Massilia litorea: one gene and its partner. The protein of the gene in region 2 binds, or shares a complex with, the protein of the main gene of each other region. Links are inferred from orthologs where the notes say so. Each region holds a gene or a part of one and is shown on either strand. Other genes may lie near its edges. The genes, in order: LPB04_RS02755 and dsbD.

What was found.
Region 1: the proteins of dsbD (region 2) and LPB04_RS02755 are in contact, whole or in part, in a crystal structure (PDB 1JZD), measured with the Escherichia coli proteins. The link is inferred for Massilia litorea from one-to-one orthologs.

What each region holds. Positions count from the first base shown.
Region 1 is NZ_CP062941.1:619,066-635,704, forward strand. What follows is about bases 9,128-12,081. They hold LPB04_RS02755 (DsbC family protein), read right to left. Parts: upstream 10,988-12,081; coding sequence 10,268-10,987; downstream 9,128-10,267. Other genes in these bases: LPB04_RS02740 (M61 family metallopeptidase), read right to left, coding at 9,128-9,149; LPB04_RS02745 (nucleotidyltransferase family protein), read right to left, coding at 9,224-9,796; LPB04_RS02750 ((2Fe-2S)-binding protein), read right to left, coding at 9,809-10,267; LPB04_RS02760 (FAD-dependent monooxygenase), read right to left, coding at 11,010-12,081. Outside these bases: LPB04_RS02700 (DNA cytosine methyltransferase), read right to left, coding at 1-727; LPB04_RS02705 (very short patch repair endonuclease), read right to left, coding at 1,318-1,758; LPB04_RS02710 (anthranilate synthase component II), read left to right, coding at 2,214-2,780; trpD (anthranilate phosphoribosyltransferase), read left to right, coding at 2,860-3,897; LPB04_RS02720 (LysE family translocator), read left to right, coding at 3,912-4,547; indole-3-glycerol phosphate synthase TrpC, read left to right, coding at 4,560-5,360; LPB04_RS02730 (energy transducer TonB), read left to right, coding at 5,363-5,854; LPB04_RS02735 (amidohydrolase), read right to left, coding at 5,999-7,321; more of LPB04_RS02740, read right to left, coding at 7,329-9,127; more of LPB04_RS02760, read right to left, coding at 12,082-12,230; LPB04_RS02770 (alpha/beta fold hydrolase), read left to right, coding at 12,559-13,440; LPB04_RS02775 (FxsA family protein), read right to left, coding at 13,481-13,882; LPB04_RS02780 (PEP-CTERM sorting domain-containing protein), read left to right, coding at 14,286-15,089; LPB04_RS02785 (hypothetical protein), read right to left, coding at 15,134-16,003; LPB04_RS02790 (TerD family protein), read right to left, coding at 16,026-16,613. UniProt on the Escherichia coli protein: Acts as a disulfide isomerase, interacting with incorrectly folded proteins to correct non-native disulfide bonds.
Region 2 is NZ_CP062941.1:861,958-864,932, forward strand. It holds dsbD (protein-disulfide reductase DsbD), read right to left. Parts: upstream 2,465-2,975; coding sequence 536-2,464; downstream 1-535. Other genes in the region: LPB04_RS03785 (Spy/CpxP family protein refolding chaperone), read left to right, coding at 1-433; rplQ (50S ribosomal protein L17), read right to left, coding at 2,577-2,972. UniProt on the Escherichia coli protein: Required to facilitate the formation of correct disulfide bonds in some periplasmic proteins and for the assembly of the periplasmic c-type cytochromes.

The DNA of each region.
Region 1 (16,639 bases), 230 kb from region 2 along the record:
TCTGCCGGAAAAGCATCATTAGGAACCGGGGGCGATTCTGGGCGACGCCCGCATACTTAGCGTTGACATGCAGGCATAAAGGCACATAACCTTGCTCGACGAAGGCCTTGGCAACCTCGAACCATGCGTGCTTCTTCTCGCCGTCAACGGAAAACGGGCGCAAGATACCAGTTACGTTCTCGAGCAACGCCATTCTAGGATTTACCAACCCGACGAACTTCGCGAATTCCATCGGCAGCACATTCCTCGAATTGCTGTACTCGCGCATGCCAGCCATGCTGAAGCTTTGGCATGGCGGCCCCCCTGAGACAAGGTCGACCTCGCCTGCCCCGAATCCCGACTTCAACGCTGACACGATTTCCGGTTTGTTTTCAAGGAAACGGTTGAGTTCGACGATGCTCCCAACCACGAGGCTCCCCTTCAAGCTTTCTGGCCCTGAGATATCCGACCAACCAAGCTCATCCATCTTTGGATAAGCCCGAGGGTCTTCGCGCAGGCGCTGCGCAAGTTGCGTACGCTCGTATCGGCTGCGCAACCACTTCGCATTAGGTTGGCTAGGACTGAATGACTGAGCGTCCTTTCCAGACAAGTCCTTGCCAAAAAAGTTGTATGCAAAGGTTTCGCTTGCCATTGGTGACAACTCGTTCGCCATGAGTAGCTCGAACCCGGCGGATTCCAAACCAAGCGAGAGCCCCCCGCAACCTGCAAACAACTCAATGTGATTCATTTTTTCTCCTAAATACTCGCATTAGCAACCCAGCACACTGTATAGCCATACAGCCTTTGCAGCAAGTGGCAGCTGGGCTGGGTGACACCGGTCCTACGGCATCGATTGACAGGCAAGTAGGACATTGTAGGGTAACTCCCACTGGAAGGCCAGGAGTTTATTGCCGGGCGGCGCTCCTGTCTTCGGGCAACGCGACACGCTTTGACCGAGACGTGCGTGCCACTAGAAGCGTGGACGATTGGATGCCACAACTACGGACACCTAGCATAGGGCTTGGGCACTTAAGACCATGCCGCGTAACCAGTGGGGCGCAGAACGGCACGTGGAGTGCTTGCGTTCATGCGGGTATGATGGATGTGGCCTTTGAGCAACAAGCCCATCGACCACTTGGTGTTCTGAGCACGGCTACACCAGCCCCTCAGCAGTTCGCGCTTATCTAGATAGCACGGTGCGGTTGGGCAGTATGATTCCTTGCTGACACAACTATTGCCTGAAATCTCCCTAAACGGGCTTGTAGGCAATCTAGTTCTGTGACCATTTCTTGCAAGCAGGGCGCTCTTACGTTGAAAACTCCTTATCCGTGGATCTCCTTAGTATTTAGGCGATGGCCATCCACGGGTGACAATACGCCCTGCAACACTCGCCGCAGTAGCCCCTATCGCCAACCGATTGCGCAAACCGCATTCCCAAACCACGATTACTTTCCAACCGGCGGCGCGTAGCGCGCGAATATTACGGGCGTCACGCTTGCGGTTGGTCTCCACCTTGTTTTTCCAGAAAGCCGAATTGGATTTTGGAATGTGTCCGGTTGGGCATTTGTGACCGTGCCAGAAACAGCCGTTCACGAAAACGACGACGCGGCGCCGTGTGAAAACGATGTCGGGCTTGCCCGGCAGCCCTCTGAAATGGATACGATAGCGGAGTCCCTTTGCATGTAGGGCGCGTCGCAGGGCCAGCTCGGGCCCGGTGTTCCGTGAGCGTATCAAAGACATGCGGTGGCTGCGCTCGGCCGCAGTCAAGGTGTCGACCATTCGTTATCCTATAAGCCATCCAAGGTTCAAGCATAGCGAACGGTAGCGCAAGGGCGCGCCAGCTTGCATAGGCAGCAGCAGCAACAGCGACAATCGACTTTTGCTTATTGGATGTCACGCCCCCTTCCACGCGTTGTTCAACAGGCTCTCGCAATCAATTGCACAGCCACAAACAATTCCATGCATCTGAAGAGCTTCACTTCCCTTTCGAGGACGCCTTTGCTTCGTCGTCGACCATCGATATTGGTGTAAGATTGTCGTATGTCCCTATCCTCTACATTTTGCTGGTCGACCGTCCCTTACTGGCGTTGGCGCCACGTCATCTAAGCACACTCTATAGCCCAGTTAATTCTGCGGGTAGCAAACCAAAATGGTGGCAAAACGGTGGTAAATTCCCACCCGACGACCGGCCATATCTGAAATCTGCATTTAAAATCAAGAGGTTAGATCAAGTCATGCTGCTAATGATCGACAACTACGATTCCTTCACCTACAACATCGTCCAGTATTTCGGCGAGCTGGGTGAAGAAGTGCGCACCGTGCGCAACGACGAAGTCACGATCGGCGAGATCGCGGCCATGAAGCCGGACCGCATCTGCATCTCGCCCGGCCCGAAAGCGCCGGTTGACGCGGGCGTCTCGGTCGACGTCATCAAGGAATTCCAGGGCAAGCTGCCGATCCTCGGCGTCTGCCTCGGACACCAGGCGATCGGCGAAGCCTTCGGCGGCAAGATCGTGCGCGCCAAGCAGGTCATGCACGGCAAGACCTCGATGATCGCGCACACCGGCGTCGGCGTGTTCCATGGCATACCGAGTCCCTTCACCGTGATCCGCTACCACTCGCTGGCGATCGAGCGCGCTTCTTTACCTGCCTGCCTCGAGGTGACCGCCTGGACCGACGACGGCGAAATCATGGGCGTGCGCCACAAGGAATTCGACATCCAGGGCGTGCAGTTCCACCCCGAGTCGATCCTGTCGGAATACGGCCACGCGCTGTTCAAGAACTTCCTCGAGGGCCGCTGAGCCCTGCCGCGCCTAAGCAGCGCGCCCCCGGCGCTACGCTCAGGTCCGGTTCTTAACTTCTACTGTTACTGGAACGTCCATGCCGATCACCCCACAAGAGGCGCTGCTGCGCTGTATCGAACACCGCGAGATCTTCCACGACGAGATGCTGCACCTGTTCCGCCAGATCATGTCGGGCGAGATGTCGCCGACCATGGTTGCGGCACTGACCATGGGCCTGCGCGTCAAAAAGGAAACCATCGGAGAGATCACGGCCGCCGCGCAAGTCATGCGCGAATTCTCGACCAAGGTGCCGATGGCCGACACGACCCACCTGCTCGACATCGTCGGCACCGGCGGCGACGGCGCGAATACCTTCAATATCTCCAGCGCGTCGATGTTCGTGGCGGCTGCCGCCGGTGCGCGCGTGGCCAAGCATGGCGGGCGCAGCGTCTCGTCTTCCTCGGGCAGCGCCGACCTGATCGAAGCGCTCGGCGCCCAGATCGATTTAAAGCCGGAACAGATCGCGCAATCGATCGCGCAGACCGGCATCGGCTTCATGTTCGCGCCGAACCACCATGCGGCGATGAAGCACGTGGCGCCGGTGCGCCGCGAGCTGGGCGTGCGCAGCATCTTCAATATCCTTGGACCGCTGACCAATCCGGCCGGCGCGCCGAACATCCTGATGGGCGTGTTCCACCCCGACCTGGTCGGCATCCAGGTGCGCGTATTGCAGCGCCTCGGCGCCCAGCATGCGATGGTGGTCTGGGGCCGCGACAACATGGACGAAGTCTCGCTCGGCGCCGGCACCCTCGTCGGCGAACTGGTGAACGGAGAGATTCGCGAATACGAAATCCATCCGGAAGATTACGGCCTGTCGATGATCGCCAGCCGCAACCTGAAAGTGGCGAATACCGAAGAATCGAAAGTGCGCGTGATGGAAGCGCTGCGCGGCGAGCCCGGACCGGCCACCGATATCGTGGCACTGAATGCCGGCACGGCCTTGTATGCAGCCGGGGTATCCGCATCGATCGAGGACGGTTTGGCGAAAGCGCGTGCGACAATTGCATCCGGCGCGGCCTTGGCCAAGCTCGAACAATTCGTTAACGTCACGCGCCAGCTGGGCGCTCAAACATAAGAAAAGGCACGCATATGTTGGGGATTCACGATCTGCCGCTGTTTATCATTTCCGGACTTCTCCTCAACATCATGCCCGGGCCCGATTCGCTCCTGATCATGACGCGCAGCGCCACCCAAGGCTGGCGCGCGGGCTGCGCGGCGGCGCTGGGCATCGGGACCGGCACCCTGGTCCACATCTTCGCCGCGGCGCTCGGCCTGTCGGCGGTGCTGGCGACTTCCGCCACCGCGTTCACGGTCGTGAAGCTGGTCGGCGCGGCCTATGTCCTCTACATGGCGGTCGGTCTGCTGCGCAGCCGAAAGCAGGAAGGGGCTGCCGCGCCGCTTGCGCTGCCGGCCCTCCCCTATCGAAAAATCTTCGCCCAGGGTTTTCTGACCAATGTGCTGAACCCGAAGGTCGCGATCTTCTTCCTCGCCTTCGTACCGCAATTCATTACCGCCGATGCGCCGAACAAGGCACTCGCCTTCATCGTCCTCGGCTGCATTTTTAATTTCAACGGCATGCTCTGGTGCGGCGCGCTGGCGCTCACGACCGCGAAGGCGAGCGCACGCATCAAGCTCAGCCCGGCCGTCTCGCTCTGGCTCAACCGCGTCACCGGCGGCCTGTTCGTCTGGCTCGGCGTCAAGCTCGCCCTGTCCAAGTCACACTGAAAGTTTTCACGTATGTCCGATATCCTCAATAAAATCCTCGCGGTCAAAGCCGATGAAGTGGCGGCCGCCAAAAAATACCGCGATCTGGCCAGCCTGCGCCGCGAAGTGGAAGGCGACAGCGAGCTGCGTTCCGGCATCCGCGGCTTCGAAGCGAGCCTGCGCAAGAACATCGCCGCCGGCCGCGCCGGCGTGATCGCCGAAATCAAGAAAGCCTCGCCCTCGAAAGGCGTGCTGCGTCCGGACTTCCGTCCTGCGGACATCGCGGAGAGCTATGCCAATGCTGGGGCTGCTTGCTTGTCGGTGCTGACCGACGTACAGTTCTTCCAGGGCTCGGTTGATTATCTGCGCCAGGCGCGCGCGGCCGTCGAGCTGCCCGTGATCCGCAAGGATTTTATTGTAGACATGTACCAAGTGTACGAAGCGCGCGCGATGGGGGCCGATGCGATCCTCCTGATCGTCTCCGCGCTCGATCACGGCCTGATGGCGGAATTGGAAGCCTGTGCCCAGGAACTTGGCATGGATGTGCTGGTCGAAGTACATGACGGCGATGAGTTGACCGCGGCGCTGAAATTAAAAACGCCGCTGGTCGGCATCAACAACCGCAACCTGCGCACCTTCGAGGTCTCGCTCGACACGACCATCGGCCTGCTGCCGCGTATCGGCAGCGAGCGGCTGGTGGTGACCGAGTCGGGCATCATGGTGCCGGGCGATGTAGAGCGCATGCGCGCGGCGAACGTGCACGCGTTCCTGGTGGGCGAAGCCTTCATGCGTGCTTCCGACCCTGGCGCCGAACTTCGACGGTTATTCGACTGATTATGTTCACTTCCATCCGCACCCGGGCCGCTCTCCTCCTTCTACTGGCAGCCCTGGGCGGATGCAGCACGGTCCAGCCCGTCGCTTCCACTGCCAGGCGCATCGTCGCCGCCATCCTCCCCACGCCCAAGACCGAGGCGCCCGTACCGCCGCCCTCGCATACGCTCGACGCCTACAAGGCCGAGGTGGCGCATCACGTCATGCGCGCCAACAGCGGCCAGACCTTCAGCGGCCGCCTGCCGCCGATGCTGCCGGCGATCGTCGTCGTCAACATCACGGTGGGGGAAGACGGGGAGTTGCAGGATGTCGTCGTGCAGCGTTCGCGCGACCCGAGCGCCTCGGAAGTGGCGCTGGCATCGATGCGGCGCAGCGGGCGCTTGCCGCCGCCGTCCAGGCTGCTGACCGCGAACATGCGGGCGCTGACGTATTCGGAGACCTTCTTGTTCGACGACCAGTATCGGTTTCAGTTGCGGTCCCTGGCCGGGCCGCAATGAATCGATATGGCCGGCGTAACGTAGGGTGGGCATTCATGCCCACGCGGACGTGCGCACGGTGTTGGTTCGTGAACGCGGCGATAACGCGTTCACACCCGACGCGTTATCGCGGATTTTCCGGATACGTTTTCGATGCGCGAACCCTTACCGCCCCATCACATTCAACACCGCCATGCTCATCGCCTGCGCCGCCGTCTTGATCGACGGCTCCGGCACCGGCGCATAAAACGGCGAGTGATTGAACGCAATCGGCTTGCCGCCTTCACGTGACGCCTCTTCCACCGTCTTCGGGTCGTACACGCCGGTGAAGAAGAACATCGAGGGCACGCCCTGGTTCACGTACTGCGAAAAATCCTCGCTCGCCGTCATGGCCGGCATGCGCTGGGCCTTGGCGTCGCCAAAGGCGTCCTTGAACACGGCTTCGGTCCTGGTCACCAGCGCTTCGCTGTTGACGATCGCCGCGCCGCCGCTGATCAGCTGCACGTCGGGCGCCGGGGCGCCGGCCATCGCGGCCGAGGCGTTGGCGACGCGGCGCACGCCCTCTAACAGCTTGGCGCGCACCGCCGGGCTGTAGGAGCGGATCGTGCCGCGCACCTGCACGCTGTCGGGAATGATGTTGCCGACCGTGCCGCCCTGGATCGCGCCGATCGTCACCACGCCGAATTCCTTCGGGTCCTTCTCGCGGCTCACCACCGTCTGCACATCGACCACGAAACGCGCCGCAATCGTGATCGGATCGAGCGATTTATCCGGCGCCGAGCCATGGCCGCCGCGGCCCTTGAAGACGATCTCGATCGCATCGGAATTCGAGGACACGGCGCCGGCGTTGTAACCCACCGTGCCGTAGGCCAGCGGCCAGGAGTGCAGCGCGAACGCGTAGTCCGGTTTCGGGAAGCGCTTAAACAGGCCATCGTCCAGCATCGCCTTGGCGCCCGATACGGTTTCCTCGGCCGGCTGGCCGATGAAGACCAGGGTGCCCTTCCACTGCGATTTCAGCTCCACCAGCGTACGTGCGGCGCCGAGCCAGCTGGCCATGTGGATGTCGTGGCCGCAGCTGTGGGTGACGAAGCTCTCGCCGCCGTTGCTCTGCGCCTTCGCGCGGCTGGCATAAGGCAGGCCGGTCTTCTCTTCCATCGGCAGGCCATCGAGCTCGGTGCGCACCAGCACCGTCGGCCCGGCCCCGTTTTTATACACCGCGACGATGCCGGTCTTGCCGACTTTTTCGGTCACCTCGAAGCCGAGCTTGCGCATCTCGGCGGCCAGCTTGCCCGCCGTGCGCACTTCCTGGAAGGCGATCTCCGGATGGGCATGCAGGTCCTTGTAGACGGTGTCCAGCCACGGGTACATGCTGTCGACGCGCGTTCTGACGTCGGTCTTCAACGGTGCGGGAAGCTGGGCCAGCGCGGGAAGTGCAGCGAGGGCCAGGACTGCGGCGGCGATGGGCTTTATCAAGGTGAACCTCTCCATGGAAGGATCAGAATGCGCTTGGGCGCGGAAGAGCAACCGACTTCTTGCCCGCGACGGCCGGCGACAGGGTAATCCCCGGCACGCGCTCGCCCTGAAGGGTGACGTCAAAACTCATCAGCTCGTCGCGGCGGAAGGCGTGCACGGCGAGCTTGTCGCCCACGCGGTAGCGCGACAGCAGCGCGTCGACATTCGACGGATTGCCGTTCACGCGCAAGCCGTCGATCGCAATGAGGACGTCCAGCGCCGACAGGCCGGCCTGGTGCGCCGCCCCGCCCTCGTGCACCTGGGTCAGCTTGGCGCCGAGGGCATCGCGGCCGATGCCCGCGTCGAGTGAGGGCTTGCCGCTCTTGCGCTCGTCGAGCAGCTTGATGCCGAAGGGCGCGAACAGTTTCACCAGCGGCAGGTCGTCCGTGCCGCGCACGAATTTGTCGAACAGGTTGCGCAGTTTCAGGCCGCTGACCTCATCGAACAGCGCCTCGACTTCGCTCTCCGTCACGCCGCGCCCGACGCCCGCATAGAAATCGCGGCCAAAGCGTTCCCACAGCGCGCGCATGACGTCGTCCAGCGTTTTCGCGCCGGCCGTTTTGGCGCGGATGGTCAGGTCGAACGCGAGCGCGATCAGCGATCCCTTGCTGTAATAACTGATGATCGCGTTCGGCGAATTCTCGTCCTGGCGGTAGTACTTGCTCCAGGCGTCGAAACTCGAATCGGCCACACTTTGCTTGGTGCGCCCGCTGCCGCGCAGCACACTGCCGATGGTTTTCCCGAGCAGCTTCAGATAGGTCGCTTCCTTGATGATCCCGGCGCGTACCAGCATCAGGTCGTCGTAGTAACTGGTGAATCCCTCGAAGAGCCACAGCAGCGGCGTGTAGTTCTCGACCTGCAGGTCGTAGGGCGCGAACACGGCCGGCTTGATGCGCTTGACGTTCCAGGTGTGGAAGTACTCGTGGCTGCACAGGCCGAGGAATTTCAGGTAGCCCTCGTTCGGCTCGCCCGTCTGCGGCGATGCGGTGCTCGGCAAATCGGCGCGGGCGCAGATCAGGGCGGTCGAGGCGCGGTGTTCGAGGCCCCCGTAACCGTCGCCGACGGCCATCGTCATGAAGACATAGCGGTCGACCGGCGCCTTTTTCGTGCCTGGCTCGAACAGGGCGATCTGCGCTTCGCAAATCGCCTTCAGGTCGGCCTGCAGGCGGCCCATGTCCAGGTTCGGCACGCGGCCGGTGATGACGATGTCGTGCGGGATGCCGTGCGCCTTGAAGGTGCTGAGGGCAAAGTCGCCCATCTCGACCGGATGGTCGATCAGTTCGTCGTAGTTGGCGGCGACATAGGTCCCGAAGCCGTAGCGCTTCGCGCCGAGTTCCTTCATCGCAGTGGCGACGCGCCAGGTCTTCGTGGCCGGGTCGCCCGGGCGCTGGATGTCGACTTCGTGTGCGCCCTCTTCCTGGCCGATGACGCGCAGGAAGACGCTGGTGCCGTTGAAGAAGCCGTGGGTCTGGTCGAGGTGGGCGGCGCGCACCGACAGGTCCCAGGCATAGACTTCGTAGTGCAGCGTCAGCGGACCATCGCTCGGTGCCGCCTGCCAGGCATGCTTGTCGAGCTTCGTGAGCGGCACCGTTGCACCATTCGATTCGGCGCGGATGCGCACGATGTTGCGCGCGAACTCGCGGATCATGTAGCTGCCCGGGATCCAGGCCGGCAGCGCGAATGTCTGCCCTTCGGGGCTGGGCGCCGGCACGGTGACGGTGACGTTGAACAGGTGGCCCGCCAGGTCTTTCGGGACGATGGTGTAGTGGATGGCGCTCTGTTTTTTCTGGGCTGTTTTTTTCATGATCACGTAAGGACGGGCTGATTTCCGCTAGTGTAACGGATTCGCCACCGCTTACAACGCGGAGGCAAACGCCTTCATGCCAGGTCGCCCGGGGTGTCGATGTCGCGCAGGATGCCCGGATCGTCCACCGCCACTTCCACCACGGGCGCGGATTTCAGCAAGGCGCGCGCGCCATGCTCGCCCTCCAGCGCCAGGAGGGCCGGCAAGTGACGCGCGCCGAAGGCGACCGGATTGCCACGCCGCCCTTCGAACACGGGTGCGGCGATGTCCGCGCCCTCCTCCAGCGCGGCGAGCAGGGCGCGCAGCGTCGCCGGCGCCACATACGGCATGTCGCCCAGCGCCACCAGCCAGGCGTCGGCCTGCGGCAGCGAATGCGCGATCGCGGTGACCAGCGAGGCGGCCATGCCGCTGTCGGCCTCTTCGCAGAGCACGACCTCGCAGCCAGGCGCACGCAAGGCCGCGGCCACGCCGCCGTCCTGCGGCGGCACGACGGCGATCACACGCGATAAAACAGAAAGTAGATTGCGGGCGCTGGCGACGACCATCGGCTCGCCGCCGGCGAGCGGCTGCAGCAGCTTGTTGCGCAGGCCTTCAGGATCGAAGCGGCGTCCACGTCCAGCCGCCAGCAGGATGCCGACGGGATTCATGCGGAAGCGCCCTTATGCCAGCGTGGTAGCCGCATCCTTGATCGCGGCGCGGATGCGCTGGTAGGTGCCGCAGCGGCAGATATTGCCGCTCATGGCGTTGTCGATGTCGGCATCGGTCGGCGCCTGATTGGTCCGCAGCAGCGCGGTGGCGCTCATCACCTGGCCGCTCTGGCAGTAGCCGCACTGCGGCACGTCGTGGCGGATCCAGGCCGCCTGCACGGCCTTGCCGACGGCATCGGCACTCATCGCCTCGATGGTCGTGAGCTTGTGGCCCACGGCGCTGGCGACCGGCGTGATGCAGGAGCGGATCGGCGCGCCGTCCAGGTGCACGGTGCAGGCGCCGCACAGGGCGGCGCCGCAGCCGAACTTGGTGCCGGTCAGGTTCAGGTTGTCGCGCAGCGCCCACAGGATGGGCGTGGACGGGTCGGCATCGACCTGCGTGTCGCGCCCGTTGACGTTCAGCTGGACCATTTATTTGATCGAGTTCAGCTTCGCTTCCAGCGCCGGCAGGTCGACCGCGCCCGGGATGCGGGTGCCGTCGGTGAAGAAGATCGCCGGGGTGCCCTGGATATTGAGCTTGTGGCCCAGTTCGACGATTTTCTCGTTCGGGGTCTCGCAGCTGGAAGGCGCCGCCGGCGGCAGCTTGCCGTTGACCATCCAGTCGTCCCAGGCCTTGACCCGGTTCGGCGCGCACCAGATGTTCTTCGACTTCACGAACGAATCCTCGGACAGGATGTTGTACATGAAGGTGTAGATGGTGACGTTGTCGAGTTCCTTGAGCGTGGTCTGGCGCAGGCGCTTGCAGTAGCCGCAGTTCGGGTCTTCGAACACGGCGATCGTGCGCTTGCCGTCGCCCTTCACCTGCTTCAGCGCGGAGGCGAAGGGCAGGTCGGAGAACTTGATCTTGGTGAGGTCGTCGACCCTGGCCTTGGTCAGGTTCTTCGAGCTTTTCGCCTCGTACACCTGGCCGATGAACAGGAATTCGCCCTTCTTGTCCGCGTACAGGATGTCGGAACCGATGCGCAGTTCGTACAGGCCGCTGTAGGGCGTTTCCGTGATCGAGTCGATCTTGGCGCCGCCCAGGCGCGGCTCGATGTTCTTGCGGATGTTCGCTTCCGTCGTATTCTCGGCACCCACGCACGACGCCATCAGGCCCGTCGCCGCCAGCACGGCGATCTTGGTTTTCAACATCACTATCTTGTTCCTTAAGGTTTTACTGTCCGATGGCGTGCGCCATCAGGCGACGCTTTATGAAGGGCAACTTGTCGAGCAAGTTTAATCCCAAATTGCGTGCAATGCGCAAGGGTTCCAGGTTGGCGCCGAATAAACGCTCCAGTCCGTCGGTCGCCAGTTGCATGAGCAACACATCTTCCTTGCGCGCCCGCGCATAACGCGCCAGCACGCGCTCGTCGCCGATCGCCCGGTGTTCCTCGCGCTCGCCGATCACGCGCAGCAGGTCGACAATGTCGCCGAAGCCCAGGTTCATGCCATGTCCGGCCAGCGGATGCACCGCATGCGCAGCGTCGCCGATCAGGGCGACGTGCGGTGCCGTCAGGGCATGGGGACGCACCAGCGCCAGCGGCACCGCCTTGAACGATTCCGGCTGCAGCGGGCGCAAAGCACCGAGCGGCGCGTCCGCATATTCGCACAGGCGCACGGCCAGTTCGCCCATCGACTCGTCCATCAGGGTGGCGGCCAGGGTTTCCGGCGCCGACCAGACGAGCGAGACCCGGTTGCCCGGCAGCGGCAGCAGCGCGATGATGCCGTCGCTGCAGGTAAACCACTGGTGGGCGACGCCGTGATGCGGCTTTTCGCAGGAAAAATTGGTGACGATCGCCTTCTGGTGATAAGAGCGGTAGTCGATGCCGATGTCGCACTGCCCGCGCACCCAGGAATCGCGGCCGTCGGCGCCGATTACCAGTTTCGCATCGATGCGGCGCCCGTCTTCCAGCTCCACGGCTGCTCCCTCGGGACCGCAGCTCAGGCGCGTGCCGCAGCCTTTGACGATCTCGACCTTGTGCGCGAATTTCAGGGCGGCGTCGAGCGCGCTATTCAAATTGCTGTCCTCGACGATCCAGGCCAGCGCGCCGGTATGGGCGCCAAAGGCGTCGAATCCCAGGCTGCCGCCGTTCTTGCCGTCGCCGTTGACCGCCATCGCATCGACCGGCGCCACGCGGCCCGCATCGAGCGCATCCCACACTTTTAATGAGGCCAGCAGGTCGCGCGCCGTGTGGTTCAGCGCATAGACGCGCACGTCCCACGGGCGTTCGCCGCCGGTGACGGCTTCGTTCTGCGCGTTGGCGGCCGGAACCAGCAGCGTGACGCTGTGCCCGGCCTGGGCGAAGCCGAGTGCCGCCGTCTTGGCGATGGCGCCATTGCCGACGATGCAGACGTCGCTTCGGATGGAAACGGAGGAGGAAGTTGGGGTCGTCATGCCTGGCATTATAGCGGCATGCGCAGTGCGCACCTCAGGTGCAACCGGCGAGGCCGGCCGGCGCCCCCGCCGAAGAAAGTTGCAACGGGGACTTGCAGAGCCGCGAGCGGCTGGCTATAATCATGCCTCTCTTGGCCTGGTAGCTCAGTTGGTAGAGCAGAGGATTGAAAATCCTTGTGTCGGTGGTTCGATTCCGCCCCGGGCCACCAAGAATTCAGCATTGGCAACGATGCAAACAAAAACGCCACCTTCGGGTGGCGTTTTTGTTTTGTGCCTTGGCTTACTCACCAGCTTGCTATGATTGGCCAGGTGACTGGACGGGGCAAACATGACAAACACGATTCATTGGCGATGGCCTCTTTATGCCCTGCTTGGCGCGGGTGCCGCGCTGGCGCTGCACCGCACCCGTAGCCGACATCATCGCCAGCGCCAGATGCAGCATGGCCAGATCCGCGAATTGCAAAGCCTTCGATGGGAGGTCAACGGCCAACACATGCATGCCCGCGTTGCCACCGGCGCTGCCCGCCTGGGGACGCTACCGGCAGTCATGATCCACGGCCTGGGCGTGTCCGGCGCCTATTTCATTCCAGCGGCACAACGGCTGGCCACGGAATTCGACGTCTACGTACCCGACCTTCCAGGACATGGCCTGAGCGACACACCTGAAGTCCAGCCTGACATCCCCGGACTCGCGCAAGCATTGATCGACTGGATGGATTGCACCGGCATCGCAAAGGCCTGCCTGGTTGCGCACTCCATGGGCTGCCAGGTTGCCGTCGAGGCCGCACTTCGCCATCCCGGACGGATCGGCCGGCTGGTCCTGATCGCTCCGGTACCCGATCCGGCAGCACGCAGCACATTGCAGCAAGTTGGCCGCTTCGCCATGGGCGGAATCTTTGAACGCCCATCGCTGGTCCCGCAGGTGATCAAGGATTATCTGCGCATGGGTAGCCGGTTCGTCCCGGAGTTCCATGACATGCTGGCTTATCCCATCGAAGCGAAGCTGCCGGACATCGCGTCACCAGTCATGCTGATACGCGGCGAACACGACGCCATCGCTCCCCAATCCTGGCTCAACGAAGCCGCCAGGCTGCTTCGCGCAGCGCCCCCAGTCGTGATTCCGCGCTGGGGCCATGCCGTTCATTACAGCGGAGCAGACCAGGTCGCGGCGGCAATCCGTCCTTTTCTTGGCGGCTTGCCATCTGCCTAGCAATTCACCCAGCCGCAACGTCCACTCGTCGATTCGACCCTCAGTTTTTCTTTTCCCTGAATTCAACATCAATCACCTTGCCCTCATCGGTTCGTGATGGAGGATTCCGGCCCGCAGCAAATTTGAAGATGGACGATTTCAGGCGACCGAACATGGCCCGCCTCAGCCAGGGGTAGGAAAGCAGAAAAGCGGTAGCGAAACCGATCACCAGGGCGGACAGGTATTCGGCTTGCGACAGAAAGCTCAGCAAGCACAGTGCGAGCAGGCTCACGATGACTGGTCGACGGGCAGGTTTGGGTAATAGACCGACAGTGCGCAACTTCCCTTTGCTAAACCAGGGGATTCTTGCAAACAAAACGCCAAGCAGCAGTCCCGCCATGGCGCGACTAGTGCCGAGATGATCGGCCAACACCCCGACGACAAGAAAACCGGTGTAGGTCATGGTGCCGGCCAAGGCTGCCAGCGCCAATAGGACGGCTGTGAGCGCCAGCCTTGGCATACGCCATGCCGCTGTGACTAAGTAAGCTAGGATTTGTGTACTCCTGCGGGTGGGATCTGAAGGCGATTGCAAAGTTTAACAGCACGCTCCTGTGTCGGGCTTTTCAATTAAACCGGTGAAGCGCTGTACTACTCACGTCCGGGTAGCGTTGCTATTTCCGCATCGGCACGCTCGTATCCTGTTCGAAACGGGTGCAAGGCGCGAGCTGTCGACAGACTTGACGCTCAGCCGTTTTCCGCGTCGCTGCCCTCTTTAATAATCAAGCATTTATCCAACTGGCATGAAGGTTGCTCCCATTTTCATACCGAAGATTACTTCGGCTGTCGAAAACTACGAGGGAGCAATCATGACCACACAACGTCGTCCTGCACTTCTGTTTCGCGCCATTCCCGCCCTGACCTTGCTGGTGGCCGCAACCGCGGCCAACGCGGCCCCCATCTACTGGACCAACTGGACCGGGACCGACACCGACCCTGGTACCGGTTTCAGCGCCCAAGGCACCATCACGACCTCGACCACGACCGTCGGCGTCACCTATACCAATGCGGCGGGCGTCGGCTTCTACCAGCCAAGCGGCGGCAACGATTACTGGATTCCACGTACTCCTGTCGGGAACTCGCCATACACCAGCGCCCAGGTCGACAATCCGCCGACCGGCACCGACATCATCGCCCTCCAGTTCGCAGGCCCCCAGACGCTGACCTTCACGCAGTCGATCGTCAATCCGGTCTTCGCTTTTGTCAGCCTGAACGGCAATGGCTATGCCTTCCTGAACCAGGATTTCGACATCCTCAGTTTCGGCGGCGGCCTCGGCGCTCCCGCTCCCGGTGACAACAGCTGCGGCTACTGGGGCTGCGGCAGCGTGACCAAGCAGGTGGTCGACCTCGGCGGCGGCAACACCGAATACCGGCTGATCGGCAGCGGCGAGCCGCACGGCACCATCCGCTTCACCGGTGCATTCGACACGCTGACCTGGCGCAGCCTGACCAATGAGTATTGGAACGGCTTCACTGTCGGTGTGCAAGGCACGGTTGGGGAAGAGAATCCGCCGCCGCCCACCGACGTGCCGGTGCCGGCCACCTGGCTGCTGCTGGTCGCCGGCGGCGCGGGATTAATGGCATCCAGGCGCGGCCGCAAGACGCCGCAGTAAAGCAGAGACGCCACCTCGGGTGGCGTTTTTTTTGTTTATGCCCGCTATCCCTGCTTTCCGCCCTGCGCCTGCGCCATCTCGAGCGCGGGCAAGGTCACCGTCAGGAACGACGACACCTGCCCGATCAGGTCGGCGGCCTGCCGGCGTACCTGCTCCATCTGCAGCATCGACAGCTCCGCCTGGCGAACCGCCTGCTGAATCAGCGTCCGGCGCTGCACGAGCGCATCCAGCGTCGCCTCGGGCGCGCCGCTGGCAAGCGTCGACACCACCGCCAGCACCAGGCCGTGCAAGCCCAGGTTGCGCGCCGACTCGTCCAGCTTGCGCATGGCAAGTTCGCTGTCGGCCATGAGCTGCAGGAGTTGCGCGCGACTTGCCGTCAGAGCCGGCTTGAACTCGGCAGGCGAGGCCGGGCGGCGAAACAGTTTATCGAACATGCCCGCTGGCGCCCTGCTGCTCTCCAGCGCCGCCTCCAGCAACGCGGGCACGCCCATTTCCGCAAACTTCAGGACCAGTTCGGTGATCGGCTGGAGCAGCGCGGCCTGCTCCATCAAGGGCTCCTCTCCCCACTGCGTCACCAGCGCCAGCTTCACCGGCAGGATGCGGCGGAACAATGCGGCCAGGCGCCCCTCCGACTGCGCGAACAGTGCAGGATGGTCGGCCCTGGCGATCTCGAGGGCGTCGCGCACGGCCGGATGGTCCTCGCTCTCAAATAAGGCTTTGGCCGGGGTTTTCGCGGTGAGGCTGGACCTTGCCGGCGCCGGCGGCAGGTCGTCGAACGACAAGGCCTTGGGAGGGCCGGCGGAGGCCGGCGGCGCGGCAGCGTCTTGCGTGTCGCCGAAGTCGAACGCCCGCGGCACGGCCGGATCGGGGGCAGGCTCGGGCTCGCCGCCGAAATCGAATGCCTTGGGCGTCATCGGTCGCGCGGCATGGCCGGTCTCAGACGGTGCCGCCCAGCTTGCGGATAAACGTCGCCAGGTTCAGTTTAAAACCGGCGCCGACGGCCTGGAAGCGCCATTCGCCATCCCTGCGGTACAGCGAGCCGAACTGCAGTGCGGTCTTGTCCGAGTAGTCTTCGTCCAGGTCGTATTCCGCGATCACCTCATTCGTCTCGTCGTTGTACACCCTGACATAGGCATCGGTGACTCGGCCGAAGGTCTGCTTGCGCGCTTCGGCCTCGTGGATGGTCACCACGATCGGCATCTCCACGACCTCGGCGTCGACCCTGGCCAGGTCGACGGTGATGACTTCGTCGTCGCCATCCTTGTCGCCGGTGCGATTATCTCCGGAGTGCACGACCGCGCCATCGGGCGACGTCGTGTGGTTGTAATAGACGAAGTGGGCGTTGCTGATCATGACCGGATCGTCGCTCGCGTTTTTCCTGCACAGGAACACCGACGAGTCGAGGTCGAATGCCTGGCCTTCGGCCGCGTTGACCTTCCAGCCGAGGCCGATACGAACACGCTTCAGGCCCGGAGCGGCTTTTTCGAGGTTGATGCGATGGCCGGTTTCGAGGGTCGTCGCCATGGACTGTCCTTTATGGTGAAAATGGT
Region 2 (2,975 bases):
AGGCCGCCATGGCCAGGCCGTCAGCGCCGAACAGCGCGCGGCATTCAAAGCCGAGCGCCAGGCCAAGCGCGCCGAATGGCAAGCCCAGCGTGAAGCCAAGCTGCGTGCCGAGCTCAAGCTGACCCGGCAGCAGGAACCGGCTTTCGCCGCCTTCATCGCAGCCGGCAAGCCCGCACAGGGCCCGCAAGCCCGTGCCGAGCACGAGAAGCTGGCGGCCCTACCCGCGCCGCAGCGCCTGCAGCAGCAGATCGAGCGCCAGAAGCAGCGCACCGCCCGCATGGAAGCGCGCCTGGCGGCCTTGAACAACCTGTATGCCGTGCTCACGCCGGAGCAGAAGCAGGTGTTGGACAGCAAAGCGATGCGTTTCGGCGGCAGGCATCACGGTCATCGCGGTGGTCAGCACGGCGAGCGTGGCGCGGCGCTGCAAAGCTAAATGATTTAGCTGATAACGAAAAAGGGATGCCTCGGCATCCCTTTTTTGTCCTCTGTCCGATACGCGAACGATGTACCGCGTGGGCGGAGCCCACCCTACGGGCTACTCGAGCTTTTGCAGCGAATTCAGGAATTTGGCGGCATTCTGGTAGCCGATCACGCGGCTGTCACTGATCTCCTTGCCCGCCCGGTCGAAGAAAATGATCCCCGGTGGGCCGAACAGGCCAAACCGTTTCAGCATCGCCTTGTCGTGCGCATCGTTGGCGGTCACGTCGACCTGCAGCAGCATCGTATTGGCCAGCTTGGCCTGCACCGCGGGATCGATGAAGGTCAGCTTCTCCATCTCCTTGCACGACACGCACCAGTCGGCATAAAAGTCGAGCATGGCCGTCTTGCCGGCGTTCGCGGCCAGCACCGCATCGAGCTCGGCCACGGTTTTCACGCGCTTGAAGGTCAGCGCGTGTTTTGGCGTACCCGTCAGGTGTGCCAGCGGTGCGAGCGGGTCGCGCCCGCCCGTGGCGGCGCCAACCAGCTGCAAGGCACCCAGGATGCCGAATGCGGCGCCGCAGGCGATGGCCGCCCAGTGCCCGCGCCGGCTCAGCAGATACGCACCGTAGCCGAGCAGCAGCGCAGCCCACAGGATCATCTGCAGCAACGGCGGCAAGACCGGAGAGACCAGCCACAGCGCCATGCCCAGCATCAGTACGCCGAAGAAGCGCTTGACGGTGTCCATCCAGGCGCCGGCGCGCGGCAGCAGCGAGCCGGCGGAGACGCCCACCAGCAGCAGCGGGATGCTCATGCCGATCGCCATCGAAAACAGCGCGGCGCCGCCGACCAGCACGTCTCTCGTCTGGCTGATGTAGACCAGGGCGCCGGCCAGCGGGGCAGCCACGCAGGGCCCGACGATCAGGGCGGAAATCGCACCCATGGCGAACACGCCGGCCAGCTTGCCCGACGCCTGGCGCCCGGACGCATTGGCCAGTTTCGTTTGCATCGAAGCGGGCACCTGCAGCTCATAAAAACCGAACATCGACATCGCCATCGCGACGATCAACAGGGAGAAGGCGCCCAGCACCCACGGGTTTTGCAGGGCGGCCGACAAGCCCTCCCCGATCAGGCCGGCGGCTACGCCGAGCGCCGTGTAGACGATGGCCATGCCGAGCGAATAGGTGACCGACAGCACCAGGCCGCGCGAGCGTCTGGTCTTGCCGCCCTCCCCCACGATGATGGACGACAGGATCGGCACCATCGGCAGCACGCAGGGTGTGAACGCCAGGCCCAGGCCGAGCAGCGCGAAGGCGGGGACAATGGCGAGCAGGCGCCCGCCTTGCAGGATGGCGCCGATACCGGCCATGTCGGAGGGCGTGCCGGCAGGATTGGCCGCGGGCGCACTGGCCGCCGGCACGGTGCCGGGTGCCGGGCTCTGCGGCACCGCGCTCGCGGCCGCCGGCGCCGTGGCGGGCGTGCTGCTCGCGCCCGGGGCGGCGACGCTTGCCGGCCCTTCGCTGAGGGGCGCGGACGACAGCGCGATCGACGACGGCGGCTGTGCATTCGCGCCGATCGGTATGCTCGCCTCGGAGGATCCGGCGGCGGCCGTCAATCGCGCGCTGTGTTCCTGCGGCGGGTAGCACAGGCCGGCGTCGGCGCAGCCCTGGCTGGTGGCGTTCAGCGTGAAGGCGGACCCGCTTTCGACGGGGATGCGGATCGTTACGCTCCCGTGGTAAGTTTCGACGTTCTTTTCGAAAGTCTGGTCGTATTTGACCTTGCCTGGCGGGATTTGCGGCCCGCCCAGCTTCGCTCCGGTCGCCGTAAATGTAAAACGCTCGCGGTACATGTAGTAGCCGGGGGCGATGTCGTAGGTGACGACGGCCGTGCGTTCGCCTTCCATGCGCGCGGAGAATTTGAAGGCGACCGCAGGATCGAGGAAATCCTCGGCGCGGCCAGGTGCCGCCAGCAGCACGAGCGAGACGAACAGCAGCGTCAGCGCGGCCAGCAGGCGCGTATGGGCTGCACGAAAACGGGAGACGGACATGACTTCCTTTGATGAACACAACGCAGCAGAATGGTACACCGGCTGTGTGCGGACGGGTACGGGCGAAAAAAAACCAGGCGCAAGGCCTGGTTTTTTTATTCGCAAGAAGCGATTACTCAGCGGTCGGTGCTTCGTCGGCCGAGGTGACTTCCGGACGGTCCAGCAGCTCGACATACGCCATTGGCGCGTTGTCGCCCACGCGGAAACCCATTTTCAGGATGCGCAGGTAGCCGCCGTTACGGTTGGCGTAACGTGGGCCCAGTTCGGCGAACAGCTTCTGCACCATTTCGCGGTCGCGCAGGCGGGCGAATGCCAGGCGCTTGTTGGCCAGCGTGTCGGTCTTGCCCAGGGTCAGGATCGGCTCGATGACGCGACGCAGTTCCTTGGCTTTTGGCACGGTGGTCTTGATGGCTTCATGACGCAGCAGCGAGACGGTCATGTTGCGCAGCATGGCGAGACGGTGGGACGAGGTACGGTTCAGCTTACGGAGGCCGTGACGGTGACGCATGGT